One region of the Erwinia magellanica genome, then DNA from elsewhere that is predicted to be linked to it. Evidence: predicted binding sites of a transcription regulator. Region 1 holds the regulator's gene; the other holds the start of a gene.

The links. Region 1 encodes LexA, which represses DNA repair genes until DNA is damaged. Its sites were predicted from a motif close to TNCTGTATGTACATACAGNA; they were not measured.
Region 2: umuD (translesion error-prone DNA polymerase V autoproteolytic subunit) is a predicted target of LexA. The motif match lies at 3,334-3,353, and genes of this name have one in related genera.

What each region holds. Positions count from the first base shown of each region.
Region 1 covers NZ_JBCHVC010000003.1:534,068-542,140, forward strand. The annotation lists gene AAH450_RS14220 (CsbD family protein) at 186-395, opposite strand; gene dinF (MATE family efflux transporter DinF) at 636-1,958, opposite strand; gene lexA (transcriptional repressor LexA) at 2,061-2,669, opposite strand; gene AAH450_RS14235 (diacylglycerol kinase) at 2,786-3,145, opposite strand; gene plsB (glycerol-3-phosphate 1-O-acyltransferase PlsB) at 3,274-5,697, shown strand; gene ubiA (4-hydroxybenzoate octaprenyltransferase) at 5,826-6,692, opposite strand; gene ubiC (chorismate lyase) at 6,712-7,239, opposite strand; gene psiE (phosphate-starvation-inducible protein PsiE) at 7,369-7,767, opposite strand; gene AAH450_RS14260 (YjbH domain-containing protein) at 8,042-8,073, opposite strand, start outside.
Region 2 covers NZ_JBCHVC010000001.1:1,482,435-1,490,507, forward strand. The annotation lists gene otsA (alpha,alpha-trehalose-phosphate synthase) at 1-685, opposite strand, end outside; gene otsB (trehalose-phosphatase) at 660-1,469, opposite strand; gene AAH450_RS06790 (HD-GYP domain-containing protein) at 1,881-3,062, opposite strand; gene umuD (translesion error-prone DNA polymerase V autoproteolytic subunit) at 3,370-3,789, shown strand; gene AAH450_RS06800 (TetR/AcrR family transcriptional regulator) at 3,889-4,431, shown strand; gene AAH450_RS06805 (MFS transporter) at 4,428-5,564, shown strand; gene AAH450_RS06810 (FAD-dependent oxidoreductase) at 6,268-8,073, shown strand, end outside.

The DNA of each region.
Region 1 (8,073 bases):
AGACAGGCTCAAATGGATGCTATACAGGGATTTTGCCGCGGAGGGATGGTGCCAGAAGAGTGAATTATCTATTTGAAGGGCGAGAGTAAACAAGGTGTCTGAAGGGATTAAGTGGCACAGTCCATGTGCCTGGGTAGGAGCATCGTCCTGAAACGCTAAATTCTTGTCAGAGAATTCTCTGGCTGTCAGAAACGGTGGTTATTATGGGTTTCCCATTCGCTGAGTTCTTTCTCAGCCTGGTCTTTACCATAACCGTAACGTTCCTGAATCTTGCCAACAAGCTGATCGCGTTTGCCTTCAACAACAGTCATGTCGTCATCGGTCAGCTTGCCCCATTTTTCTTTAAACTTACCTTTCAACTGTTTCCAGTTACCGCCGGCTTCGTCTTTATTCATCTTGTCTCTCCTCGACCTTAGGTTTACACAGCTTTAGGATTATCTTGTCAGCGAAACTGAGAGCAACAACATAAAACGCTGCTCAATCGCCTGACATACGATAATTATAGTAGAAGATTAGAATCTTGCTCTGTTTGGCAAAATTTTACGCCAGAATCAAAACCGATGCACAACGCGCCCTGTAAAAAGGCGTTGTAAATCAGCCATTAACGAAGCGGCAGAGGAGAGTAACAAATAATTTCACTGCGCGAACCAGCTGTTGTTTTGCCAGTGTCGACGCCAGATAAGCCAGAGCGTCAGCCCACGCAGCAGCAGGAATACCGTCACTGCAAGCCACAGCCCATGGTTGCCCAGCAGCGGAACGGTAAACAGCGTCAGGCCATACCCCGCAGCCGCAATCACCATACCATTACGCATTTCGCTGGCTCGCGTTGCACCGATAAACATACCATCAAGCAGATAGCACCAGACTCCGCAGAGGGGCAGCACGATCTGCCAGAACAGGTAACTGTCGGCCTGCTGTTGCAGGGACGGAATGGAGGTCAGCAAGGCGACTATCTGCGGCCCTGTAAGACCATAAATCAGGGAAAAAGCCAGCGCCACAAGCCCTGCCTGACGACAGGCGGCGCGCCAGACGGAGAGCAACTTCTCTGCGTTTTTGGCCCCAAAGGCCTCGCCAGAGCAGGCTTCAACGGCATAGGCAAAGCCATCCAGCGCATAGGCCGTAAATGTCAGGAACATAAGCAGCACCGCATTGACGGCGACAACTTCGCCCCCCAGCCGCGCCCCCAGAACCGTCAGTGAGGCGAAGCAGAGTTGCAGCAGCAGGGAGCGCAGCATAATGTCGCGATTGAGACGCAACAGCCGCCCGATGTTGCCCCGCCAGGCCGTTTTTAACACCGGCAGCGAAATACCGCGCAGCTTCAGCACGCGCCACACCATCACTAAACCGATAATCATGGTGACATATTCCGCTATGGCCGTCGCGGCAGCGGCACCCTGCACGCCCCATTTCAGGCCAATCACCAACCAGAGATCCAGCGCGATATTCACCACGTTCCCCACCACCAGCAGGATCACCGGCGCTCGCGCATACTGAACGCCCAGCAGCCAGCCAAGCAGCACCAGATTCGCCAGCGTGGCGGGTGCGCTGAGCCAGCGAATATTCATAAACAGGGCGGCCTGATGCAGCACCTCTTTGTCGCCCCCAACAAGGGAAAGCGCAAGATGCGTTAAGGGAGATTTCAGGAGAACAAACAGCAGGCCAGCGGCCACGGCTATCAGGAGGGGTTGCATCAGCGCACGAGCCAGAGCAGGTTTATCTCCGGCGCCAAAAGCTTGTGCCGTGAGGCCGGTAGTACTCATGCGTAAAAACAGCAGCAGCATAAAGAGAAAGCTGGTGGCCGTGGTGCCAACGGCTACGCCACCAAGATAGGCAGGCTTATCCAGATGGCCAACGACCGCCGTATCCACCAGCCCCAGTAGCGGCACGGTGATATTTGACAGGATCATTGGCAGCGCCAGCCGCCAGAGATGTTTATCCGAGGGGGAAAATAATCGCATTATCATCCACTGTGCGACTGGCTAATAAGCACTATCGCGGCACCAGGCCGGTGCCGCGATACCAATGACGCACCGCTCTGAGGGTGCGCCCGGCCCCGATCGTTAGAGCCAGTTACCGTTGCGGATCACGCCCACGGCCAGCCCTTCAATCGACAGCGTCTGCTGACGCAGGTCGACAACGATCGGTTGGAAATCGCTGTTTTCAGGGAGTAAATGCACAATATTTCCCTGTTTTTTAAGGCGTTTTACCGTGACCTCATCATCAATACGCGCCACCACTACCTGGCCGTTACGGACATCCTGAGTTTTATGCACGGCAAGCAGGTCGCCATCCATAATACCGATGTCTTTCATCGACATCCCGCTGACGCGCAGCAGGAAATCGGCACCGGGTTTAAACAGGCCCGGATCCACCTTGAAATGCCCTTCAATATGCTGCTCTGCCAGTAAAGGCTCCCCGGCAGCAACGCGCCCTATCAGCGGCAACCCTGTCTCATCTTCCATCATCAGGCGGATACCGCGTGATGCGCCAGAGACAATTTCAATCACGCCTTTACGCGCCAGCGCTTTGAGGTGCTCTTCAGCCGCATTAGGGGAACGGAAGCCGAGCTGCGCAGCAATTTCCGCCCGCGTCGGTGGCATGCCGGTCTGGTTAATGTGGTCGCGTATCAGGTCATAAACCTGCTGCTGCCTTGCCGTTAGTGCTTTCATCCCGCCCCCTGGTTGTTTATACAGTCGACTGTGAGTATATACAGGTATTTGCGCATTGAAAACCTAAACCTGCTTAAATAGCGGCGGTTCGCTAAAAACGGGAAAACATCCCGTAATTAACCCATTAACAGCATTACCCACACAAAAATAGCGAGTAATATCGTCAGCAGCACAGCAGCAGAGCCCATGTCCTTCGCGCGGCCAGACAACGGATGGAATTCACTGCCAATACGGTCCACCACCGCCTCCAGCGCACTATTGAGGATCTCTACGATGATGACCAGCACCACAGACCCTATCAGCAGCACTCGCGTAATGGCATCCACGTCGAGCCAGCAGGCGACGAGGGTGGCAATAACGGCAGCCACCGCCTCCTGCCGAAAAGCCGCCTCGTTTTGCCAGGCAGCGCGTATTCCTTTCCACGAGTAGCCAGCGGCTTTTATAATGCGGGTCAGTCCGGTGACGTTATTTGCCATAATGAGGGAACCCTTTGTGATGATTAACGTCAATGTCTGGGTGGCGCACAATTTGCAACACCACAGATCTCACTGGCGCTTTCTGGTATGCTTGCGGCGCTTTGCTAACAAGAGGCTTCATGTTGTCTATGTCAGGTTGGCGTAATTTATATTATAAACTATTGAATTTACCGGTTAAATTTCTGGTAAAGAGTAAAGCGATTCCTGCCGAGCCGGTCACTGAGCTGTCGCTCGACACATCGCGCCCTATTATGTATGTGCTGCCCTATGATTCAAAGGCCGATCTGCTGGCGCTGCGTGAACAGTGCCGCAAACAGGATCTCCCCGATCCGCTGGAGCCGCTTGAAATCGACGGAACGGTACTGCCTCGTCACGTCTTTATCCATGACGGGCCGCGTGTTTTCCCCTATTTCGTGCCAAACGTGGAGTCGGTGAAACTCTTCCATGAGTACCTGGATCTCCACCGCAGCAATCCTTTGCTGGATGTGCAGATGGTGCCGGTCTCGGTGATGTTTGGTCGGGCACCTGGCCGCGAAGTGCAGGGTGACGATCAACCCCATCTGCGCGTGCTGAATGGTGTACAGAAATTCTTTGCCGTGCTCTGGTTAGGCCGCGACAGCTTTGTGCGTTTTTCGCCTATGGTGTCGCTTCGCCGCATGGCTACCGAACACGGTACGGATAAAAGCATTGCGCAGAAGCTGGCAAGAGTGGCGAGAATGCACTTTGCCCGCCAGCGTCTGGCTGCGGTGGGTCCCCGTCTGCCCGTCCGTCAGGACCTTTTCAACAAGCTGTTGCAGTCGAAAGCCATTGCCAAAGCCGTAGAGGATGAGGCGCGCAGCAAGAAAATCTCCCACGAGAAAGCCCAGCAGAATGCCATTGAGCTGATGGAAGAGATTGCCGCGGATTTCTCCTATGAAGCGATTCGCCTGACGGACCGCATCATGGGCTGGACATGGAGCCGACTCTATCAGGGTATTAACGTCAACGGCGGTGAGCGTGTGCGTCAGCTGGCTCAGGACGGTCATGAGATCGTTTATGTGCCCTGCCACCGCAGCCATATGGATTACCTGCTGCTCTCTTATGTGCTCTATCACCAGGGTCTGGTGCCGCCGCACATCGCTGCCGGTATTAACCTGAACTTCTGGCCAGCTGGCCCGATTTTCCGCCGTCTGGGTGCCTTCTTTATCCGGCGTACCTTTAAAGGTAACAAGCTCTACTCCACCGTGTTCCGCGAATATTTGGGTGAACTGTTTACCCGTGGCTATTCGGTTGAATACTTTGTGGAGGGTGGCCGCTCACGTACCGGTCGTCTGCTGGACCCGAAAACCGGCACGCTGTCGATGACGATTCAGGCGATGCTGCGCGGTGGTAACCGTCCTATCACGCTGGTGCCGATCTATATCGGCTATGAGCATGTGATGGAGGTAGGCACTTACGCAAAAGAGCTGCGCGGTGCCACCAAAGAGAAAGAGGGCTTTATGTCGATGGTTCGCGGGCTGCGTAAGCTGCGTAATCTCGGCCAGGGCTACGTGAACTTTGGTGAGCCTTTGCCCCTGGTGGCTTATCTCAACAAGCATGTGCCGGAGTGGCGGGAAGCTATCGACCCGATTGAAGCACAGCGCCCGGCCTGGCTGACGCCAGCGGTCAATGATATTGCTCAGCGCGTAATGGTGAGCATTAACAATGCCGGGGCCGCGAACGCGATGAACCTTTGCGTGACGGCGCTGTTGGCCTCCCGCCAGCGCTCTCTGACGCGTGAGCAGCTTATCGGTCAGCTGACCTGTTATGTACAGCTGCTGCGCAACGTGCCCTACTCTTCAGACTCTACCGTGCCGGATATGACGCCGGAAGCGCTGCTTGATCACGCTCTGAGCATGAACAAGTTTGAAATTGAGCAGGATAATATTGGTGAAATCATCGTCCTGCCCCGCGAGCAGGCGGTGCTGATGACCTATTACCGCAACAACGTTCATCACATGCTGGTGATGCCGTCGCTGATAGCGGTGATCCTGATGCATTACCGTGAGGTGACGCGGGCCGAGCTGCTGCGCCAGATTAGCGTGATCTATCCCATGCTGAAAAGCGAGCTGTTCCTGCACTGGAATAAAGAAGATCTGCCAGCGGTGCTGGATTTGCTGGTGAGTGAGATGGCGCGTCAGGGGCTGTTGACAGCGGACGATCAGATGCTGCGTCTGAGTCCGGCTCGTTTCCCTACGCTACAGCTGCTGGCTGCGGGCGTGCGGGAGACGCTACAGCGCTACGCCATTACTTTCTCTATTCTCAGCGCCAACCCGTCGATTAACCGCGGGACGCTGGAAAAAGAGAGCCGGACCATGGCTCAGCGCCTGTCGGTACTGCATGGCATCAATGCGCCTGAATTCTTCGACAAAGCGGTCTTTTCATCGCTGGTGCTGACGCTGCGTGATGAAGGCTACATCAGTGATACCGGCGATGCACAGGTTGAGCAGACGCATAAGGTTTACCAGATGCTGGCTGATTTAATCACGCAGGAAGTGCGGATGACTATCGAGAGTGCGGGGCCGCACGAGTAAATTCCGAGGTCGTTAAAAAGGGTCGATGAGCAATCATCGACCCTTTTTTATGGCTGCTACGCTCACCGCCAGGCGGCAAGCTGATTCTGTCACCGTCAGCGGCCCCGCTTTTGCTGCCGGTCAGTCAGTCAAAGCCAGGCAGCCAGCGGAGAGGTGCTCAACGCAATACCGATAAACAGCACCAGCCCCACGTAATTATTGTTCAGAAAGGCTTTAAAGCAGGCATCACGTTCGCGGGCGGATATCAGCTTCTGCTGATGGATAAAGAGCGCGCCAGCCAGCAGGATTGACCAGTAAAAAGCCCCGCCAAGCTGCATCATCCAGCCAATCAGCGCCATCAGTGCCAGCGTCGTCAGCTGTAAAAGCGCCACGATAAGCTTATCGAAGCGACCAAACAGGATCGCCGTCGACTTCACGCCAATCTTCAAGTCGTCGTCTCTGTCCACCATCGCATACAGCGTGTCATAAGCCACTGTCCAGCAAATATTAGCGGCAAACAGCAGCCAGCAAACCAGCGGCACGGTTTCACTTACCGCTGCCCATCCCATAGGAATAGCCCAGCCAAACGCCGCGCCCAGCACCACCTGCGGCAGATGGGTATAGCGTTTCATAAACGGATAGACCCAGGCCAGCGCCAGCCCGCCAAAAGAGAGCCAGATGGTCATCGCATTCATGGTCAGCACCAGACAGAACGAGACCAGTACCAGCCCGGCAAACAAGAGTTTTGCCTCTCTGGAGGTCACCGCGCCGCTGGGTAAGGGACGGGCCTGGGTGCGCTTAACATGGCCGTCAATTTTACGGTCGGCGAAATCATTAACCACGCAGCCAGCGGCGCGCATAAAGAATACGCCAAGGGTGAACACAATCAGCACGTTAAGCGGCGGGATCGCTTTACCCGCCAGCCACAGCGCCCAAAAAGTGGGCCACAGCAGCAGCAGCGAGCCAATCGGCTTGTCGATGCGCATCAGACGGCTGTAGGCCTGGAATTTACTCACTGGAAGCCTTCTCTCCACGTTACGGGTTCCCTTTAGCCAACAGCGACTGATAAAGCGGTGCCGGCGGTAAAAACAGTTCGGTCAGCAACAGCGGCTTGCCGGAGAGACGCAGACGGGAACGCCGTCCCCATAACGCCTTATGCTGGCCCGGCTCGATAAAATCTCGCGTCAGCGTTGAAGAAGAAAAAAGATAACGTCCCAGCGGGCGGGTGCCCAGCTGTTGCAACATCTGCTCTGGCCCGATCAGGGTTGATTCAGGGACAATTGTCCGGCCAGCGAGCCAGGGCACGCCGTCGCCACACAGCAAAATTTCACGCAGCCAGTAGCGGGATTCCTGAGGGAGAAATTCCACCTCCTGCGCCGCATCCTCTGGCCCAATAAACCCTTCACGCACAATATTCACCGTCACTTTTTCACAGTGACGTTCAAAACGTTGCGTCATGGAATCTTCTTCCATCAACCAGTCCAGCAGCGGCCTGGTCAACAAGGGCGAGGAGGCAGGAAGCCACTCAAGGGCGCGCAATTGCGTCAGCGCGTTTTCAGCCATTCGGCTTCTCCGGGCAAAAAATTGGGTGCCATAGTGTAACGCAGAGGTTAAAGGAGAACACAGCATGAGAAGGGAAATTAATGCGAATTTTGCCGGGAGCGTTGCGCGCCCTTCAGGGCGCGCCGGAAATCATTCGCGCTTCAGGCGATTGCTGTTAGCCAGCCAGAGAGTCACCACCAGGATCAGAATAGCGACGGAATAGGCGAGCGTATCCAGCGGATTTTTATGATCAACAATGATCAGGCGAATAATGGCCGTGATACCGATATAAACGAAATAGCGCAGCGGGAAGTGATAGCCCGACTGAAAGTACTTCACGATCAGGGCAATAAATTCAAAGTAGAGGAAATAGATTACTATTCCATCGATCAATAAATAGGAAGAGGTCTGTTCGCCGGCGTTCAGCAACACGTTGGCGAGATGAAAGGTCTCCTTGCCTAAAAAAACGGCCAGAATGCAGGCCAGTCCTATCAGCCCAATATTCAGCAACATCTGTAATAACCAGGCGATACGCGTGGCGGTAATCATGGTGCTTCCTCTAAAATCATGGTTATTGGTCAGGTTAATCCTGATACGCACAATATGCTTTAGTGTGAGCCAGTTCACAAGTTTTGCTTAGCCACCGCCCCGCTTTCCGCAGCAGTCGCTGATAAAGCCGCCGCTTTTACTCAACAGCACCCGGTTCCCCATGCCTTTGCGCTCCGTGACAGGGGCTGACGCAGCAGGCAGTTCCAATAAAAAAGGGTGCACACTGTGCACCCTTTGCAAGCCCCATTCAGGCTTTTTGACCCGCCGCGTTTGGTTAGCGGAAATCGCGATCCCGGTCACTGGTCA
Region 2 (8,073 bases), on a different contig from region 1:
CGATAGGATAAACCTCGGTGGCAAAAGTGTTGCCAAAGGCGCGATGCTGCTTGCCAGTGGTCTGCAACTGCGTCATCAGTGACAGACACTCCAGGAACGCGGTACGGTCACTTTCCGTCTGGAAGCCCAGCAGATCGTAATCGCACAGCATCTCCAGCAGCTCATTATGCGGCGGCAGCGCGTTGAAAATTTCCGGCGTTGGGAAAGGAATATGCAGGAAGAAGCCAATCCGGTTGGTTACCCCCAACTTACGCAGCGCAGCAGCAAAAGGCAGCAGGTGATAATCGTGGATCCAGAGAATGTCGTCTGGCTTCAGGAAAGGCAGCAGGCGTTTTGCCAGCATGGTGTTGACGTTGCAATACCCTTCCCACGCTTCACGCTGGAAATTAACTAAATCCAGACGGTAGTGGAAGGCGGGCCAGATCACAGCGTTAGAAAATTGCAGGTAATAGAGGTCGTAATCATTCTGATTCAACCCAAACGAGGCGTAGGTGACGTTATCCTGTTCAAACAGGCTCATCTCCTCGTCATCTTCACCGATTTCATTGATTTCGCCGTTCCAGCCAAACCACAGCCCACCGGTGGTTTTCAGGGCATCCATAATTCCCACGGTCAGACCGCCAGCGCTGGCTTTTGACCCATCGGGTACAGCGATGCGGTTAGATACGACTACTAAGCGACTCATAACCTTGACTCCTTACCGACGTTGTATCGTCTTCATCTAATTGTAATAGTGTTTGTTCCAGCCAGTGATAAACGGCGTTAACGTCCGCCAGCCGCGAAGTTGCTTCTGTCGGACCCTCGCCCACTTTAATGGTGATGCCGTCCAGGGCATTAATCACGGTAAAACCGGCTTCATCTGTCAGATCATCGCCAATAAAGACGGGCGTTCTGCCAGCAAAAGGAGGCTGCTGCATAAAATCTTTAATAGCAGCGCCTTTATTTACGCCTTTCGGCTTCAGCTCCACCACGCATTTGCCTGGTTGCAGCGTCATCATAGGGAAACGCTCGCACATTGCTTCGGCCAGGGCGAGGATCTCCTGCTGATAGTGCTCCGCGCGGCGATAATGCAGCGCGAAGGCCATGCCTTTGGCTTCAAGTTGGGTATCGGGCATCTTTGCTATTGCATCGCTCAGCAGCAGTGAGAGCGAGCTGGCAACCTCATCCGGCAGGGAGAGACGATCAACGCGGTTTTGAGCATCCCGGCGTTCAGCGCCGTGGACGCCTGCCAGAGGAAGATGGAGAGGAGAAGCGAGCACATCCAGTTCTGCAATCGGACGGCCTGAGACCAGTGCCAGCGCGCCCCCTGATATCCGGGCGAGCCGGGCGAGATGCGCAATAACCTGTTCCGGGATAAACACTTCATCTGGTCGGGACTGGATTGCAGCCAGTGTCCCGTCAACATCAAAGAAGAAAGCATACTGTCCGCCCACGGCTAACCGGGGACCGGACTCATTCTGGGTGTTCAAAGTATTCCTCCTGATTGAGTATGTTACGGCGCTACGTTAAGCAGGCAGTGAATCCGCCTGATAAACGGGCTGGGACAGAAAAATCTGTATGACCCCAACGCACGAGGAAAACGCAACATTATCAGTATTCAGTATAGTGACTGATCCCGACTTTGCCAGGCGAAACGGGGCGACCAGCCTGATTCTGGTTACACAGACTGGCAAATCACTGGAGAAAAATACATAGGATAAAGGCGAAATGTTTCTCTGTATGGATCGGGAAAAGTAGAGCTGGGCAAGGTCAGATAACGCTGATAACGGGATAAGGTGAAGTGAAGTGAAGTGAGGTAAAGAGAATGTGCAGAGAGGGGTTAACGATAGAAGACCTTGCTGGCCACCGGACGATAAGGCAATGCGCAGTTTAGCCGCAGATCAGGCAACCGGTGCCATCCAGAGTGCATTAAGATCCATTCCCTGCCAGTAATTGGACTCTTCCGGGCCGGTAATGCTGTCCCAACAAAATCGATCCGAAAGATCGACCTTTTCTGGCGAGATGGTCTGGTTAGTGACCAGCGAATAGAACGCGCAGACTTTCGGCTGTAGCAGGGAAGCGTCACCGGGTTCTGCCACCACCGCAATGCGCCCGGAAGCCAGGCGAACAACTGACCCTACCGGATAGATACCTACCGCCTTCACAAAGGCATAAAACACTTTCCGATCGAAATGCCCTTCCCAGCTCGCCATCTGATGCATGGCGCTGGCGGGGTTCCAGCCGGACTTGTAGGGCCGGTTTGAGGTAACAGCATCATAAACATCGCAAACGGCAGCCATCCGGGCCAGCAGCGAAATTTCGTTGCCCTTCAGTCCGTGCGGGTAACCGCAGCCGTTTACCTTCTCATGATGATGTAACGCCACATCCAGCAAATCCTCTCCCCCGCCACTTTTACGCAGCAAGGCTTCACCGATGACCGGATGTTGCTTCATAAGGGCGAATTCTGTATCGGTCAGCTTACCCGGCTTGTTGAGGATCTCCAGAGGGATGCCCGCTTTACCGACATCATGCAACAGCCCGGCCATGCCCGCCCGCCGCACCTGTTCTTCATTCAGCTCCAGCTGGCGCGCCAGCGAAACCATCAATGCGCAGACCGCCACTGAATGCAGATAGGTATAGTCATCATGGGTTTTAAGCCGCACCACGCTCAGTAGCGCGGCCGGATGGCGACTGATCGATCCGCCAATCTCATCCACCAGCGGTAACGTGCTGCCCGTGTCTATGGTTCTTCCGAGCCGGGCATCGCTGAACATCCCCATCACCTGCCCTTTGGCATTCAGGCAGATCGCCTGCGCCTGGCCGATCTCTTCATACATACCGCCCCGAGTACACGAAGCAATGTGCTGATCCGATCCGTCCCCGGCTTCAGCTTTATCAGGGCCGCGCCCTTTAGCGAGATCTATCCAGACCTCTTTGATGTCGTTTTCTGCAATGATCTGAATCTGCATATCGGTGGTGAGTAGCATATCGTTATGCACCAACGGGTGCTTCAGCCAGAAAACCTCCAGCTTATGCACATACATTCCGAGCCGCAGTTGCTGTACCTGAATTCGCTTTATCATCCTCTGTCTGTTCCTCCTGTTCCTCCCTTCAGCACTGGTATCGGCTTTGCCGATAAAACCTTCAGTAGATGCAGTCACCGAAGGCACTTTTTACTGGAATTTTACAAATTAACCTGCTGTTCACTTTGTAGCCTGCCACTAAAAGTTCTGGCTGCTGTTCTCCTGGCAGAAGGGCTGAAAACGGCTGCCAGCAATCGCTAAATTTTCTCAGGGAACAGAAGAGTAGAAATTTCTCCTTACTAAGCACTTGATCAGGTGGCGTAATTGATAATACTGTACATATACACAGTAACATTGAGTAATAATAATGAATATCTATCAGCTGGCTGAGGCCCCGCTTTCCCTGACGCTGCCCTTGTATGTCGAGCGCGTGGCCTGTGGCTTTCCCAGCCCGGCAGCAGACTATGTTGAGTCCAGAATTGATTTGAATGAGCTGCTGGTCACTCATCCCAGCGCCACTTACTTTCTTCGCGCTGCCGGGAATTCGATGATCGAGGGCAATATTCACGACGGCGATCTGCTGGTGGTGGACAGCTCGCTGAAGCCGCAGCATGGCGACCGGGTGATTGCGGCCATTGATGGCGAATTTACCCTGAAACAGCTACAGCTTACCCCCTGCGTCAGGCTGCTCTCCATGAACCCCAGCTATCCCTCTATCGATATTGATGATGAACAGGGCCTGAACATCTTTGGCGTGATTACTTACATTATTTATGCAGCGCGGTAGCGGGCCAGGGCTGCCATAAGGAAATGCGGCAGGCAGGAGCTGAGCCGCTTTTTACCGGTGCAGGTTGCAAAAGTAAAACGATCGGTTTACTTTTTAAGGATGAATAAAAAACAAGATATCCTCGAGGCCGCCGAGCGGTTGTTCTATCTCAACGGCTTCCATGCCACCAGCACGGACCGGATCTGCCGCGAAGCGGGGGTCTCCACCAGGACGCTGTACCGCTATTTTCCCTCACGGGAGGTGCTCACCAGTGCGGTTATGACGGCAAGAAGTGAAAGATTCTTTGCCGATCTCTTTCACCCCACGCATCCGGAGGCAGTAAGCCAGCTGTTTATCGTGCTGGGTAAATGGATGCAGGAACAGGGCGCGCTGGGATGCTTCTTTATGAAAGCCTGGGGCGAGTATGCTGAAGAGGATCTTATCCTGGCAGCGCTCGCCCTCGACTATCGCTACACGCTAAGAAAGTACATCGCGGCCTGCGTCAGCCACGCGCAGGGAGAGGAAAACGATGCGCTTTCTGATGCGCTCTGGATGCTGTTTGAAGGGGCTGTTACCACTGCGCTGGTGGTAGGCACAGACGCCGCCCGCCATGCCGGAGACGCGGCCAGTCGGTTGATTGCAAGGCCAGAGGTGAAGCGATGAAAAGCGTCCTGACGCTTGGCATTACCGGCTTTTCGCTGATTGCCGTCAGCTACGGTATGGCCCGCTTCTCCTGGGGGCTGATGATGCCGGATGTGGTACGCGATATTCCCTTCACGCCACGGGTAGCAGGCCTGCTTTCTGCCTGTAGCTTTATTGCTTATTGCCTGACCATCCTCTTTTCACCGCTTCTGGCCAGGCGCGCAGGCCCCCGTCTGATGGCGGTCGCAGCCGCAGGGTTTGCCGCAGTCGGTCTGATTGTGCTGGCACTCTCGTCCGCTCCCGCAGGGCTTGCTGCCGGAATTTTTATTGCCGGTTTAAGCCCCGGCCTCGCCTCGCCTTCCCTTGCCGACGCGGTAAGTCGGGTGGTTAGCGAAAAACAGCAGCCGGGGATGAATACCCTGATTAATGCCGGAACCAGCGCCGGCATCATTCTCTCCGTGCCGGTACTCTTTTTTGTGCCGGGTGGCTGGCGCATGGCCTGCTGGATTTTTGCCCTGCTGGCGGCGTTCTGTGCCATTCCCGCCCTGCGCTGGCTGCCGCGTGAAAGCGTGAGTCTGGGTGAAGAGAAGGGAAGCTGGCGGGAAACCCTTTTTTGCCGGGCGCTGGTACGCCTGATGATTATTGCCTTTGTAAGTGGAATGGCCAGCGCCGCCTGGTGGAGTTTTGGCCCCGAGATCCTGCGTCATCACGTTGGCGTCGATGCCCGTACCGCAAATCTGCTCTGGCTGGTTAGCGGTGCAGCGGGGATCCTGGGCGTGCTGACCGGCCCGGTTGCCTCTTCCATTGGTCTGCACCAGGTTTACCGTGCTTCTCAGCTCTGTATGGCTGCTCCCCTGCTTTTGCTGGCGTTCAGCCACCAGCTGTCAGGGTGGTTTTTTCCTGCGGTTGCTCTCTGTGGCTTGGGCTATATCACCCTGACTGGCGTCCTGCTGGTTTGTGGCGTCTCCGCCCTGGAGAAGGCCCCGGCGACCGGTGCCAGCGTGGTCTTTTTTATGCTGGCCGCGGGTCAGGTTGTTGGCGCCACGCTGTTTGGCCTGATCTCTGCGCAAAGCAGCGCTACTGTCGCGCTGGTGATCTTTTCCATGCTTTCCCTGTCAATGATGTTCTTACGTCCTGCTACGCAAAGAAAATAGCAGATGTCTCTGTCAGCAGGGTTGTCGCTTTCGGGTTACGGGTTACGGGTTACGGGTTACGGGTTACGGGTTACGGGTTACGGGTTACGGGTTACGGGTTACGGGTTACGGGTTACGGGTTACGCACTTTACCCTGTTGAGCTGTAAACAAACTTATTTTTAGCTGTTTAAGTCAGGCATTATTCCGCCATTCCAGGGCCATAAAATAACGCACTCTCACTTGTTAAAGTTAACTGATAAGGCTGCTATTTAATTATAAATGGGACGACAAAAAGTCGAATGCATTAACTATTTTAATGTAATGCGTGCTCTTCAGAGATATTTAAAGCTTACCTTTGATTTATAATAAAAAAAGCTATTACGCCGCCTGATTTTGCTGGAGATAATTTTAAACCGTGTCCAGGGTCACGCTTTAAAGCGTCAGAATAAACCCCGCTACCACCCCGCTCCTATCCTGTTGTAAACAATAATATTAATAACCAGCCGATTTATTAAGTTCTGAAAATTTAACTTATTTCTGCTGCTGCATTTGTAATTTTCAAACCTCAGACTAATACTCAAAGAATCGATTTCCTGACGTTATTAAAAATCCCCTCCTGAACATGAGGACTCTGCGCCTCATTTTAAAGCGTAAAGGACTTAAAATAAAAAAGGTCCTGACCGGGATTTTCGTGGGCAAGTTTATTTTTAGCTGGAATAAAATATGACACCATTTTCATCCTTTTGGCAGGCGGGCTTTGAGGGAGCAGATCATATAACGCGGCAGGGAATACCCTTATCGATGACTTTTACCAATGGGCACCAGAGTAAAGTAGAGGAAGATTATTTTTCACTGGCTGAGTTAGGCATTACCACCGTGCGGGAGAGCGCTGGCTGGCGACAGTGTGTTACCCGTTCAGGTTATGATTTTTCTGCCGTTGAGCGCTGTATAAGGGCGGCCAGAAAAGCTGGCATCCAGATAACCTGGTCGATCTGCCATTATGGTTTTCCGGCGGAAGCGCTGGTTTCTGAGGCGGTTTTTATTCAGCGCTTTGCTGAGTTTTCAGGTGCGTTGGCCCGTTTTCTGGCCCCGTTTTATGACGATGCCCCCATCTATTCTCCGATAAACGAGATCTCTTTTACCAGTTGGGCGCTCTCGGTAGGCTTTTTCCCCTTCTCTGAGGCTGAATCGCTGCCTGAAGGGATGGTTATTAAGCGCTTACTGGTCAGGGCTGCCATCGCCGCCTGCGATGCTATCTGGCTCGCGGACCCGCGCGCCCGCATCCTGCACTGCGACCCTGTTATTCATATCGTGGCTCCCGACGACGCGCTACAGGAATTGGCCCGTTCCGAAAGCGATGCTCAGTACCAGGCATGGGATATGTTGTGCGGGCGTCTTGAACCTGAATTAGGCGGCGCGCCCCGGTATCTGGACCTTATCGGCGCCAACTATTATCACAATAACCAGTGGGAACTCCCCACGCATCGCCGCCTCTGGTGGCATCTGGGCGATCCCCGCCGCGAACCGCTGCATCGCCTGCTCGGCGCACTTTACCAACGCTATCAGCGCCCGATCCTGCTGGCAGAAACCAGTCACCCCGGCAGCGGCAGAGGTGCCTGGCTGAATCATATTACCGCCGAAGTCGCGCACGCTCTGCTACAGGGAACAGAGTTACTGGGAATATGCCTCTATCCGGCGATTGACCGCCATGACTGGGAAAACAGCGATATCTGGCATCACAGCGGCATATGGGATGTCGCCCCTTTTACTACCGGCCTGTTTACAAGAACCTTAAATCAACCTTATGCAGATGCCATTCTTAATGCCAGAAATTTTCTTCAGCATTTTCAGGAACATCATTACCGCATAAGCCGAAAAAGTGAGGAGAGAAAAATGACGCCCCCTTTAATGATAGTGTTCAGCCACCTGCGTTGGGATTTTGTTTATCAGCGTCCACAGCATCTTTTAACCTTGCTGGCCCCCCACTTTCGCATTCTGTATGTTGAAGAGCCTGTGTATGAACAGGGGCCGTCCGGGCTACACCTTTCCCAGCCTGCACCCAATATTACCGTGGCACGCCCTCACACAGCGCTCTCTTCGCCCGGTTTCAGCGACGAGCAGATAGCGGAGATGCGCCCCCTGATCGGCGAATATTGTGCGGATGAAGAGGCCCCATACGTCTGGTTTTATACGCCGCTGGCGTTGCCGCTGATGGAAGCGGTGGAACCGGGTTTAATTGTCTTCGACTGCATGGATCAGCTCTCCGCTTTTAAAGATGCTCCACTCGATTTACTGAGTCGGGAAAAAGAGCTTTTCAGCCGTGCCGATATTGTTTTTACCGGCGGGCCAAGCCTTTTTGCAGCCAAAAAATCGCTGCATAGCAATATTCACTGTTTTCCCAGCAGCGTGGATGCCATTCATTTCGAGCAGGCGCTGGACAGAGGGAATGGCCATCCTCTGCAACAGGAGATGCGCCATCCCCGACTGGGCTATTACGGCGTTATAGATGAACGTCTGGATCTCACGCTG